4 regions of the Serratia sp. KH_031 genome follow, and region 1 is predicted to be linked to each of the others. Evidence: predicted binding sites of a transcription regulator. Region 1 holds the regulator's gene; each other region holds the start of a gene.

What was found. Region 1 encodes PurR, which represses purine synthesis genes. Its sites were predicted from a motif close to CANGCAAACGTTTGCNTG; they were not measured.
Region 2: purM (phosphoribosylformylglycinamidine cyclo-ligase) is a predicted target of PurR. The motif match lies at 1,676-1,693, and genes of this name have one in related genera.
Region 3: cvpA (colicin V production protein) is a predicted target of PurR. The motif match lies at 1,513-1,530, and genes of this name have one in related genera.
Region 4: pyrC (dihydroorotase) is a predicted target of PurR. The motif match lies at 1,586-1,603, and genes of this name have one in related genera.

What each region holds. Positions count from the first base shown of each region.
Region 1 covers NZ_CM174496.1:2,287,059-2,290,252, reverse strand. The annotation lists gene sodB (superoxide dismutase [Fe]) at 1-577, shown strand, start outside; gene cydH (cytochrome bd-I oxidase subunit CydH) at 640-729, opposite strand; gene purR (HTH-type transcriptional repressor PurR) at 1,055-2,080, shown strand; gene punR (DNA-binding transcriptional activator PunR) at 2,077-3,018, opposite strand; gene punC (purine nucleoside transporter PunC) at 3,140-3,194, shown strand, end outside.
Region 2 covers NZ_CM174496.1:1,572,902-1,576,095, reverse strand. The annotation lists gene uraA (uracil permease) at 1-750, opposite strand, end outside; gene upp (uracil phosphoribosyltransferase) at 896-1,522, opposite strand; gene purM (phosphoribosylformylglycinamidine cyclo-ligase) at 1,778-2,815, shown strand; gene purN (phosphoribosylglycinamide formyltransferase) at 2,815-3,194, shown strand, end outside.
Region 3 covers NZ_CM174496.1:1,750,258-1,753,451, forward strand. The annotation lists gene folC (bifunctional tetrahydrofolate synthase/dihydrofolate synthase) at 1-739, shown strand, start outside; gene dedD (cell division protein DedD) at 740-1,429, shown strand; gene cvpA (colicin V production protein) at 1,590-2,087, shown strand; gene purF (amidophosphoribosyltransferase) at 2,109-3,194, shown strand, end outside.
Region 4 covers NZ_CM174496.1:2,925,358-2,928,551, forward strand. The annotation lists gene rne (ribonuclease E) at 1-1,516, shown strand, start outside; gene pyrC (dihydroorotase) at 1,679-2,728, shown strand; gene dinI (DNA damage-inducible protein I) at 2,805-3,044, shown strand.

The sequences.
Region 1 (3,194 bases):
GTCGTTTGAATTACCTGCATTACCGTATGCGAAAGACGCTCTCGCACCACACATTTCCGCAGAAACTCTAGAGTATCACTATGGCAAGCACCACAACGCCTACGTGGTGAACCTGAACAATCTGGTGAAAGGTAGCGAGTTCGAAGGCAAATCACTGGAAGAGATCATCAAAACCTCTACCGGTGGTGTGTTCAATAACGCAGCACAAGTTTGGAACCACACGTTCTACTGGCACTGCTTGGCACCAAACGCAGGCGGTGAACCTACTGGCGCAGTCGCAGATGCGATCAACAAATCTTTCGGTTCTTTCGCAGAATTCAAAGAGGCGTTTACCAAATCTGCCATCGGTAACTTCGGTGCGGGCTGGACTTGGTTGGTGAAAAAAGCCGACGGCTCACTGGCGATCGTCAACACCTCTAACGCGGCAACCCCGCTGACGGGTGAAGACAAAGCGCTGTTGACTGTGGATGTGTGGGAACACGCTTACTATATCGACTACCGCAATGCGCGCCCTACCTACCTGGATCACTTCTGGGCATTGGTAAACTGGAAGTTTGTAGCAGAAAATCTGGCGTAAATCGCGGGAAAATGATCGGGCGCAGCCAATTGAGTGCTGCGCCTTTTTATTGCTGGTATGAATTAATGCATCACGGCAGTAAAAGCGAAAGCAATGATCATCGCCAATGCACACACGGTAGTGATCAACGACATTTTCAGATCGGTATCCATTAAAAGCTCCTCATCGAATTAGCGATAAGCTGCGTAGAATCCACAGCATTTATACGTCGAAGTATTTTCCCACAGTTCGCGGGTAAAATCTTGTGATCATTTCTCGACTTATAATATGGATTACCTCTTCCACTTTTGCTCAATTTGCGACAGAATTCGCAGTTCACAACTGCGTACCGGCAAATATGTCCCTCCCAGTCAAGCGATTCGCGACTTCAACACTAAAAACTTAGTTTTCGCTGTTCTGGAGAAGGTTTTACGTAGGCAAACGATTAACAACCAATTTACATGCTGCATGCAAGTAGATTTAGGAGTCACTTTCTACATGGCAACGATCAAAGATGTGGCCAAACGCGCGGGCGTTTCCACCACCACCGTTTCGCACGTTATCAATAAGACCCGTTTCGTCGCCGAAGATACCAAAACTGCCGTTTGGGCCGCGATTAAAGATCTGCACTATTCACCGAGCGCGGTCGCACGTAGCCTGAAGGTTAACCACACTAAATCGATCGGTTTGCTGGCAACCTCCAGCGAAGCTCCTTACTTTGCCGAAGTGATCGAAGCGGTTGAAAATAGCTGCTACAGCAAAGGCTATACGCTGATCCTGTGTAACTCCCACAACAACCTCGACAAACAGCGGGCTTATTTAGCAATGCTGGCACAAAAGCGGGTTGATGGTCTGTTGGTGATGTGTTCGGAATATCCCGATCAACTGCTCGGCATGCTGGAGGATTATCGCAATATCCCAATGGTGGTGATGGACTGGGGCGCGGCGCGCGGCGATTTCACCGATACCATTATTGATAACGCCTTTGCCGGTGGTTACTTGGCCGGTCGTTATTTGATCGAACGTGGTCATCGCGACATTGGCGCAATTCCCGGCCAATTATCCCGTAACACTGGCGGTGGCCGTCATCAGGGCTTTTTAAAGGCGCTGCAAGAAGCCCATATTGAAGTGCGGGACGAATGGATTGTTCAGGGTGACTTCGAACCGGAGTCTGGTTACAAAGCCATGCACCAAATTTTATCGCAAAAACATCGCCCAACCGCGGTATTCTGCGGCGGTGACATTATGGCGATGGGCGCGATTTGTGCCGCCGATGAGTTGGGTTTGCGCGTACCACAAGATATTTCGGTGATCGGGTATGACAACGTGCGCAATGCGCGCTACTTCACCCCAGCGCTGACGACAATTCATCAGCCCAAAGAACGTCTGGGTGAAATGGCCTTTACTATGTTGCTGGATCGCATTATCAGCAAACGTGAAGAATCACAGGTGATCGAAGTCCATCCTAAGTTGGTCGAGCGTCGTTCAGTGACCGACGGCCCATTTATCGATTACCGCCGTTAATTGTTAGGTTGGGGGAGCATCTCCCCCGGCTCCCGTTCATTAAACCACTCCTGATTTAACGTCTCGCTATCTCCCAAATACTCCAACAACCATTCCATCGCCGGTGATTGAGCATTCTGCTGCCAAGTCAGACAGCACAAACTCGGAGGAAAAGGTTGACCCAGTTGCAACGCCACCAGCTCACCACTTTGTACCAACGGCAGAACCAAATGAGCCGGAACCATCCCCACACACAAACCACCACGTAGACAATCTATCGCCGATGACCAATCAGGGACAATCAAACGTCGCTGGTTATCTAACGTCCAAGTCACGCGTTTTGGCAGATTGCGCGACGTGTCTTCCAGTACTAATGCCGGGTAAGGCCGCAATTGGTTGTCATGCAATTCCCCTGCTATCGCGGCCAATGGATGTTGCGGGCTCGCCACACACAACCAATTCATAAATCCCATATCGCGGAAGGCAAAACCGCCACCAACCGGCACGGCTCGGGTCGCGCCAATCGCCATTTCCGCTCGCCCATCGACCAACGCATCCCAAACACCGTTAAACACTTCGGGCTGAATTAACAGCTCCACATCAGGAAACTGGCGATAAAAATCCACTACCAGTTGACGGCTGCGTTGTGGTTTAACGATGATATCTACCGCTATTTTCAATTGACCACGCCAACCGTTCGCCACTTGTTGACACTGTCGACGTGTTTCGAGCATTTTTTTGATAACAGCACGTGATTCCTGGATGAATAGCGCGCCAGCAGGCGTCAATTCAACGTCTCGATGGCGTCGCTCAAACAACGGAACGGCCAACCATTGTTCCAATTGGCGTACCGTATAGCTGACTGCGGAAGGTACACGATGTAATTCCTGCGCAGCGGCACTAAAGCTACCGGTTCGCGCTACGGCATCAACAACATCTAGCGAGTATTCGGACCACATAATATTGCCTTCAATTTTTTTCACAGCACTGTGCGAATATTACCGTTTCACAAGCAAAGATCCAGTCATATACACTGCCGCGTCGCAAACCTGCATCACCATTAATTCTAACGAGAAACAAATGAAGAACTTTGGATTCATGTTTTACCTTGCCGGGCTGAGTATGTTGGGGTACT
Region 2 (3,194 bases), 710 kb from region 1:
CGCCGTCACCACCAAATGGCCGACGTGCTCAGCAATCACCACTAATGCCGCAGGCAAAATGGTAAAGATAGCAAACCATTCAAAACGTGGAGTATAGAAAGTGGGTAAAGCAAACCAGTGCGCTTCACGGATCGGCGTCAAATCAACCACGCCCATGAAGAACGACAACGCATACCCCACCAACACACCGATCAGGATCGGGATAATCGCCAAGAAGCCACGAAATAGCACTGAGCCAAGAATCGTCACGCCCAACGTCACCAACGAAATGGTAATCGTCGTGGTATCTGGTGATGCACCATCAGCCGGTAACAACCCCGCCATATTAGCCGCAACGCCTGCCAATTCCAGACCGATAACCGCAACAATGGCCCCCATTGCCGCCGGTGGGAACATCACATCCAACCAACCGGTGCCCGCTTTTTTCACAATCAGCGCCACCAAACAAAACAGCACGCCACACATAATGAAACCACCGAGCGCCACTTCATACCCCAGTGGTAACAACAGCAAGACCGGTGAAATAAAGGCAAAGCTGGAACCCAAGTATGCTGGGATTTTTCCTTTACAGATAAATAGATACAACAGAGTACCAACACCATTAAACAGCAGCACCGTCGCCGGGTTGATCTTAAACAGGATCGGTACCAATACAGTGGCACCGAACATGGCAAATAGGTGTTGGAAACTCAACGGTATCGTTTGCAAGAGCGGCGGGCGTTCGCTGACGCCGATGGCGCGACGGGTCATGTGTGTTTTCCTCTGAATAGTATTATTAGTGGTGTCAGTGTAGTGCGGTTATACCCAATGGGTTTCAAGCTACAGCCAAGCAGAACAACGCTGTAGCTTGAAAGACGAAGAGCATAAAAAAGCCGACTCTCTGGTCGGCTGATTATTATTTAGTACCAAATATCTTGTCACCCGCATCACCCAGGCCAGGAACAATGTACCCATGTTCATTCAGACACTGGTCGATCGAAGCAGTATACAGTTCTATATCCGGGTGCGCTTTTTCCAGCGCAGCGATACCTTCTGGCGCAGCAACCAATACCAGTACCTTAATACTGTGGCAGCCCGCTTTTTTCAGCAGATCAATAGTGGCGATCATCGAGCCACCGGTTGCCAACATCGGGTCAACCACCAGCGCCATACGTTCTTCAATATTGGAAACCAGTTTTTGGAAATAAGGCACTGGCTTAAGGGTTTCTTCGTCACGATACACACCGACCACGCTGATACGCGCACTCGGTACGTTCTCCAACACCCCTTCCATCATGCCCAGACCCGCACGTAAAATGGGCACTACGGTGATCTTTTTCCCTTTGATCTGATCCACTTCAACCGGCCCACACCAACCTTCGATAGTGACCTTTTCGGTTTCCAGATCAGCGGTCGCTTCATAGGTCAGCAAACTACCCACTTCAGATGCCAGTTCACGAAAACGTTTGGTACTAATGTCATTTTCACGCATCAGACCCAGTTTATGTTTTACCAGCGGGTGTTTCACCTCAACGATCTTCATTATTTTTCTCCTATTAAGGCGGTTGGCGGCCAAAAAAATCGCGGGATTATAACTCCTTTTCTTGCCTACGCCACTAACATTAGCCTGTGCAAGATCAACAAAAGATTGATCATTAGTATAGTTGATGAAAAGTTGGAGCTGCTTCACAAGTCACTCGCAAACGTTTGCCTACGCTGTTAGAATTGCCGCGCCTTGTTCCGGAACCAACACCGGATGCACCGTTTTCAAACCGCAAATCGTCGTGGGGATCGCGCAGTGACCGACAAAACCTCTCTCAGCTATAAAGACGCAGGTGTCGATATCGATGCTGGTAACGCATTGGTAGATCGCATCAAAGGTGTAGTTAAACAGACCCGCCGCCCGGAAGTAATGGGTGGATTGGGCGGTTTCGGTGCCCTGTGTGCATTACCGCAAAAATATCGCGAACCAATTCTGGTTTCTGGCACCGACGGCGTAGGTACCAAACTGCGTCTGGCGATGGATCTAAAACGTCATGACACCATCGGTATCGATCTGGTCGCGATGTGTGTTAACGATCTGGTCGTTCAAGGGGCCGAGCCGCTGTTCTTCCTAGATTACTACGCTACCGGCAAACTGGATGTGGATACCGCCGCCAGTGTGATCACCGGCATCGCCGAAGGTTGTAAACAATCTGGCTGTGCATTAGTCGGCGGTGAGACCGCTGAAATGCCAGGGATGTATCACGGCGAAGATTATGACGTGGCCGGTTTTTGCGTCGGCGTCGTAGAGAAATCTGAAATCATCGACGGCAGCAAAGTACAATCCGGTGACGTGCTGATCGCGCTAGGCGCTTCTGGCCCGCACTCTAACGGCTACTCGTTGGTGCGCAAAATTCTTGAAGTCAGCAACACCGACCCAACCACGACCGATCTCGACGGTAAATCACTGGCGGATCACTTGCTGGCGCCGACCAAAATCTATGTCAAATCCGTTTTGGAATTGATTGAGAAACACGACATTCACGCCATCGCCCACCTAACCGGCGGCGGCTTCTGGGAAAACATCCCACGCGTGTTACCAGAAGGTATGCAGGCAGTTATCGACGAATCTAGCTGGCAATGGCCGGCGGTCTTTAACTGGCTACAACAGGCAGGTAACGTCAGCCGTCATGAGATGTATCGCACCTTTAACTGCGGCGTCGGTATGGTGATTGCCCTGCCAGCAGCCGAAGTGGAAGCAGCGATTGCTCTGCTGAACGCGGCAGGTGAAAAAGCCTGGGAGATCGGTAAACTGGTGGCTTCTTCAGACGAACAACAAGTGGTCATCCAGTAATGAAAAAGATCGTGGTGTTGGTCTCTGGCCAGGGAAGCAATCTCCAGGCATTGATTAACGCCTGCCAACAAGGACGAATTGCCGCTGAAATCGTAGCGGTATTCAGTAACAAGGCGCAGGCTTATGGCCTGCAACGCGCCAAAGAAGCCGGTATTAACGCACATTCGTTGGATGCCCAAGCCTTTGCCGATCGCGAAGCATTCGATGCCGCACTGGCAGATGCCATCGACCAATACCATCCCGATCTAGTGGTACTGGCCGGTTATATGCGCATTCTTAGCGCGGCTTTCGTTCAGCGTTACGCTGGGCGGATGCTGAATATCCACCCGTCCTTGCTGCCGAAATACCCCGGTTTACATACTCATCGCCAAGCAATCGA
Region 3 (3,194 bases), 540 kb from region 1:
GTTGGGGGATACACGCGAAAGCATTGGCCGGGAGAAGGCAGGGATTTTCCGTGCTGATAAACCGGCTGTGGTTGGCGAACCGGATATGCCCGTGACTATTCAGCAAGTGGCCGAAGAGCTTGGTGCGCAGTTGTATCGTCGTGGCGATGCCTGGACGTTCAGTGAGCAAGGCGAACGCTGGCAGTGGCAGGGCGGTGACACCAAATTGACGGATTTACCGATGCCAAACGTCCCATTAGCGAATGCGGCGACGGCGCTGGCGGCATTGCACTATTCTGCATTGGAAATTGATGAGAAGGCTATCTTCGCGGGGTTGCAGCAAGCGACACTGCCGGGGCGTTTCCAAACCGTGCAGCAGGAGCCGTTGTTGATCCTCGACGTGGCACATAACCCACATGCTGCCGGTTATCTGGCCGGACGCTTGGCAAAGTTACCGCGTAACGGTGGTAAAGTCCGCGCGGTGGTCGGTATGTTGTCGGATAAAGATATTGCCGGAACCTTGGCTTGTTTGAGTGAACAGGTTGACGAATGGTACTGCGCACCGCTTGAAGGTCCGCGTGGTGCTAGCGTTGACTTACTGGCGCAATATTTAACGGAACCGCGGCAGTTTGCCGATGTCGAAACTGCTTGGCGTCAGGCGATGCAGGACGCAGATATTCAGGATATTGTGATCGTCTGTGGATCGTTCCACACCGTTGCCCATGTGATGGCGGCGTTAGACGAGATGCGGGGAGTTTGAGTGGCAAGTAAATTTCAGAACCGATTGGTCGGAACCGTGATTATCGTAGCGCTGGGGGTGATTATCCTGCCAGGGCTGCTGGATGGGAAAAAGAAACATTACGAAGATGATTTTGCGGCGATCCCGCTGGTGCCAAAGCCGGGAGATGCGCAGGAGGTTGATGTCGTTCCTCCGGTGAATCAGGCGTTGCCAGCACATCCGCCGGAAGGCACTGGGGCATTGATGGAGCAGCAAGCGGCTAACGCTGCGGCGACTCAACAAGCGATCAACCAGCCTAGCCAGCCGCCGGTTACGGTCACGCCGCCGCCAATCGAAACCAAACCGGTTGTGACGCCACCAAAACCCGTGGAAGTTAAACCGGTTGAAGTGAAACCGAAACCCGTGACGCCGCCACCGACGCCGCCGAAACCTATCGCCAAACCTCCGGTAGAGGAAAAAGCGCCAGTAGGACAGGCTTACATTGTGCAACTTGGTGCGCTGAAGAATGCGGCTAAGGTGAACGAGATCGTGGCTTCGCTACGACTGTCGGGGCATCGCGCCTTTACCGTGCCATCAACGCCGGTACAAGGGCAGATCACCCGTATCTATGTCGGACCGGATGCGTCGAAGCAAAAGCTGCAATCTTCGCTGTCTGAGTTGAATTCACTCAGCGGGTTGAGCGGGCAAATCAAGCCTTACAGCACGCGTTGATGTTCAAAATACGCTATGTGAATGCGGCGATTGGGAATTTTCCCATCGTCGTTTTTTATTTGTGACGTGGTAGGGAAAACCCCTACGCAAACGTTTTCTTTTTCTGTTAGAATTCGCCGCGAATGAGATAGGTAAGGCGAATTCCTCATTGGAATAGGTCATGGTCTGGATTGATTACGTCATTTTAGCGGTGATTGGATTTTCGGCTCTGGTTAGCTTGATCCGAGGGTTTGTTCGCGAAGCATTGTCACTTGTGACATGGGGATGTGCGTTCTTTGTTGCCAGCCATTTCTACTCTTACCTTGCTGTCTACTTCACGCGTTTTCAAGACGAACTGGTGCGAAACGGTATCGCGATTGCGATTTTGTTTATCGCAACCCTGATTGTCGGGGCTATTGTTAACTATGTGATTAGCTCACTGGTAGAAAAAACCGGGTTGTCGGGAACCGACCGAGTGCTTGGCATTTGTTTTGGTGCCTTGCGCGGAGTGCTGATCGTGGCGGCGATCCTGTTCTTCCTGGATACCTTTACCGGCTTCTCACAAAGTGATGATTGGAAGCAGTCGCAACTGATTCCCCAGTTTAGTTATATCATCAGGTGGTTCTTTGACTACCTACAGAGCACGTCGAGTTTCTTACCGACCTTACCGGGGCGGTAGCGGCTTAGAGGAAAAGACAACATGTGCGGTATTGTCGGTATCGCCGGTTTTATGCCGGTAAACCAGTCGATTTATGATGCGTTGACGGTGCTCCAGCACCGTGGCCAGGATGCCGCTGGCATCGTCACCATTGATGCCCATAACGGGTTCCGTTTACGCAAAGCCAACGGTTTGGTGAGGGATGTCTTTGAAGCCCGCCATATGCAGCGTTTGCAGGGCAATATGGGGATTGGCCATGTGCGTTATCCCACCGCTGGCAGCTCTAGCGTTTCAGAGGCTCAACCTTTTTATGTCAACTCGCCGTTCGGCATCACGTTGGCACATAACGGTAATCTGACCAACGCCCATGAACTGCGTCAGTCGCTGTTTGAGAGCGGCCGTCGCCATATCAATACCACCTCTGACTCCGAAATCTTGTTGAACGTGCTGGCTAGCGAGCTGGATCGCTTCCAACATTATCCGCTGGAATCTGACAACATTTTTACCGCAGTTGCCGCTATGCACCTGCAACTGCGCGGTGCTTACGCTTGCGTGGCGATGATTATCGGTCATGGCTTGCTGGCGTTCCGCGATCCTAACGGTATTCGTCCGCTGGTGATCGGCAAACGCACGCTGGAAGATGGCCGTAACGAGTATATGGTGGCTTCTGAGAGCGTGGCGCTGGATACGTTAGGCTTTGAGTTCCTGCGCGATGTCGCGCCGGGCGAAGCGGTGTATATCACCGATAAAGGTCAACTGTTTACCCGCCAGTGTGCAGAGAACCCGAAAACCAATCCGTGCCTGTTCGAATACGTCTACTTTGCTCGTCCTGACTCCTTTATGGACAAGATTTCGGTCTACAGTGCACGCGTGCGTATGGGGCAGAAGCTGGGCGAAAAAATTGCTCGTGAGTGGGAGGATTTGGACATCGACGTGGTGATCCCGATCCCTGAAACCTCTTGCGATATCGCACTGGAAATCGCCCACATCCTCAACAAGCCGTATCGTCAGGGGTTTGTGAAAAACCGCTACGTCGGTCGTACCTTTATCATGCCGGGGCAGCAGGCGCGTCGTCAGTCAGTACGCCGTAAGCTGAACGCCAATCGTGCGGAATTCCGTGATAAGAAC
Region 4 (3,194 bases), 640 kb from region 1:
AGAGACCGACGCCAAACCAGGCCTCTTGAGCCGTTTCTTTGGTGGTCTGAAAGCCCTGTTTGCCGGTGAAGAAAAACCAGCGGAAGAGAGCAAACCGACTGAAACGAATCAAACCGAAGGCAGCGACAACCGTCGCCCTGACCGTCGTGGTCAGCGCCGTCAGGGTTCTAACCGTAAAGATCGCGGTGATCGTAACGAACGTGGCGAACGTAAAGATCGTTCCGAGAGCCGTGATAATCGCGACAACCGCGAAGGTCGTGAAAGCCGCGACAACCGTGATGAACAACGTCGTAACCGTCGTAATGCTGTACAAAATGCGCCGGTCACTGATGAAGTTCAGGTAGAAGAAAGCGGCAAAGCACAACGTGAAGATCAGCCGCAACGCCGCGAACAACGTGGTGATCGCCAACGTCGTCGTCAAGATGACAAACGCCAAGCTCCGCAAGACGTCAAAGCGCTGGAAGGTGTTGATAACACCGTTGCCAGTCATGATGATGATCAGGAAGAACGCCATCAGCAACCAGCACAGCGTCGTCAACGTCGCCAGCTGTCGCAAAAAATCCGCGTCCTGTCTGCTGAAGAAGAACTGCAACGCGCAGCGGAAGAACTGCTGGCACCTAAAGCGCCGGTCGTTGAAACTCAACCGGTAGTAGCGGAAGAAATTAAACTGCTGCCAGAAACCGTGGTTGCTGCAGTTGAAGACGATTCTCAAAGCGAAAACCGCAATGGTGAAAACGGCATGCCACGTCGTTCACGCCGTTCACCACGCCATCTGCGCGTCAGTGGCCAACGTCGTCGTCGCTATCGTGATGAGCGCTATCCGACCCAATCACCAATGCCATTGGTAGGTGCTTTTGCTTCACCAGAAATGGCGTCTGGCAAGGCTTGGATAAGTTACCCTGTCACACATGCATATCAAGCTGTTGAAGAACAAGAAGTTTTGACTGAAAACATCGTTAGAGAACCGACTATTCCAGAGATTGCTGTTGCTGCACCAATCGTTGTAGAAGCTGTCATCGCTCAACCGGAAGTGGTTGAAGTGAAGGCGGAAGAAGTCGTACCTGAAGCACCAACTATCGTTGAACCTGTCGCTATCGCACCTGTGGTCATTGATGCGCCAGCCGCAGAGGTTGAGCCAGTTGCAGAAGTCGCGCCAGCGGTAGAACCAGAGCCAGTCGTTGAACCTGCCGTCGTTGTAACCGCACCAGTGGTTGAAGCTGCGCCAGTGATCGAGCCTGTAATGGAAACTGCGGTTGAAGAAGTCACCGTGGAAGCTGCACCAGTTGTCACTACGCAGCCTACTCCGGTCAAAACTGTGCAAGATGTGCTTTACAAGCACGTCGCAACGGCGCCAATGACTAAAGCTCCAGCACCAACTTATGTGCCAGAAGCACCTAAGCACAGTGATTGGCAGCGCCCTACTTTCAACTTTGAAGGTAAAGGCTCCGCTGGTGGTCATGCTGCGGTTAATCAGGCCACTGCGCCAGCAACCAAACCACAGCCAGTTAGCGAATAAGTTAACCTGCTGAATTCGAGCCCGCCTAAATGGCGGGCTTTTTTATGGTTCCACGCAACAAACAGATGCATCGCAATCGTTTTCGGCATATCCTTACGCCCCGGCGTGAATAAGCCCCTTATTCGCTTTCTATTAGAATCCTAACCGCCGGAGCTTTGTAATATGACCGCACAGCCTCAAGCCCTGAAAATCCGCCGCCCTGACGATTGGCATATCCATCTACGTGATGACGACATGCTGAAAACGGTTCTTCCTTATACCAGTCAGGTATTTGGCCGGGCGATTGTGATGCCAAACTTGGCTCCGCCGATTACCACTATTGAAGCCGCCATTGCCTACCGCGAGCGTATCTTGGCCGCTGTACCGCAAGGACACAACTTCACCCCATTGATGACCTGCTACCTCACTGATTCGCTGAACGCTGCCGTTTTAGTGGAGGGTTTTAAACAAGGCGTGTTTACCGCTGCCAAACTGTATCCAGCCAATGCCACCACTAACTCCAATCACGGCGTTAGCAATGTGAAAGGCATTTATCCGCTGCTTGAGCAGATGCAGAAAATCGGTATGCCATTGTTGATTCACGGCGAAGTCACCGATGCAGCGATTGATATTTTTGACCGCGAAGCACGCTTTATCGACCAAGTAATGGAGCCTATCCGCCAACAGTTCCCTGAGCTAAAAATTGTTTTCGAGCACATCACCACTAAAGAAGCGGCTGAATATGTGCAAGCAGGTGATCGTTTCCTGGGTGCGACCATCACTCCACAGCACCTGATGTTCAACCGTAACCACATGCTAGTCGGTGGTATTCGTCCACATCTGTTCTGCCTGCCAATCCTGAAGCGTAATATCCATCAGGAAACCTTGCGCAAAGCCGTCGCCAGTGGTTCGGATCGTTTCTTCCTCGGCACTGACTCAGCACCACATGCCAAGCATCGTAAAGAGTCTAGTTGTGGCTGTGCTGGTGTGTTCAATGCTCCTGCGGCGATGCCTGCTTACGCTACCGTGTTTGAACAACTGGGCGCATTAGAATATCTGGAAGCCTTCTGTTCTCTGAACGGGCCACGCTTCTACGGTTTGCCGGTTAACGAAGATTTTATCGAGCTGCAGCGCGTGCCAGTTAGCCAACCGGAAGAGATTTCCTTAGGTGGCGAATCCATCGTGCCTTTCCTGGCCGGTGAAAGCGTCAATTGGTCGGTAACTGCCTGCTAATAATATTTAATTCGCCCTATTGCCCTTGAAGATAATTACCTGTATAAATAAACAGTAAATTACTTCGGGGGCAATTATGCGTGTTGAAGTCACAATAGATAAAACCAAACCGCTCCCTGCGGGAGCCATTGAAGCTCTGAGTGGCGAGCTAGGCAAACGGGTTAACCGACAGTTTCCAGATGCCGTGGTTCAGGTACGTTATGCCGGTGCTAACGGGCTTTCGGTACTTGGCGGCGGTAAAACAGATAAAGATCTGATCGCTGAAATACTCCAAGAAACTTGGGAAAGTGCAGACGATTGGTTCAGCGCAGAATAATACTGCAACGTGATGTTTTTGCCGGGGGTCGCTCTCCGGCTTTTTTGCTTTTCACCCCATCCCCATTTTTGCTGGATAATTGCTCAAAAAAATATTTATTTCACAAATCTCCTTGGAAAATCCTCCAGTATTCGAACCGGATGCGTATAC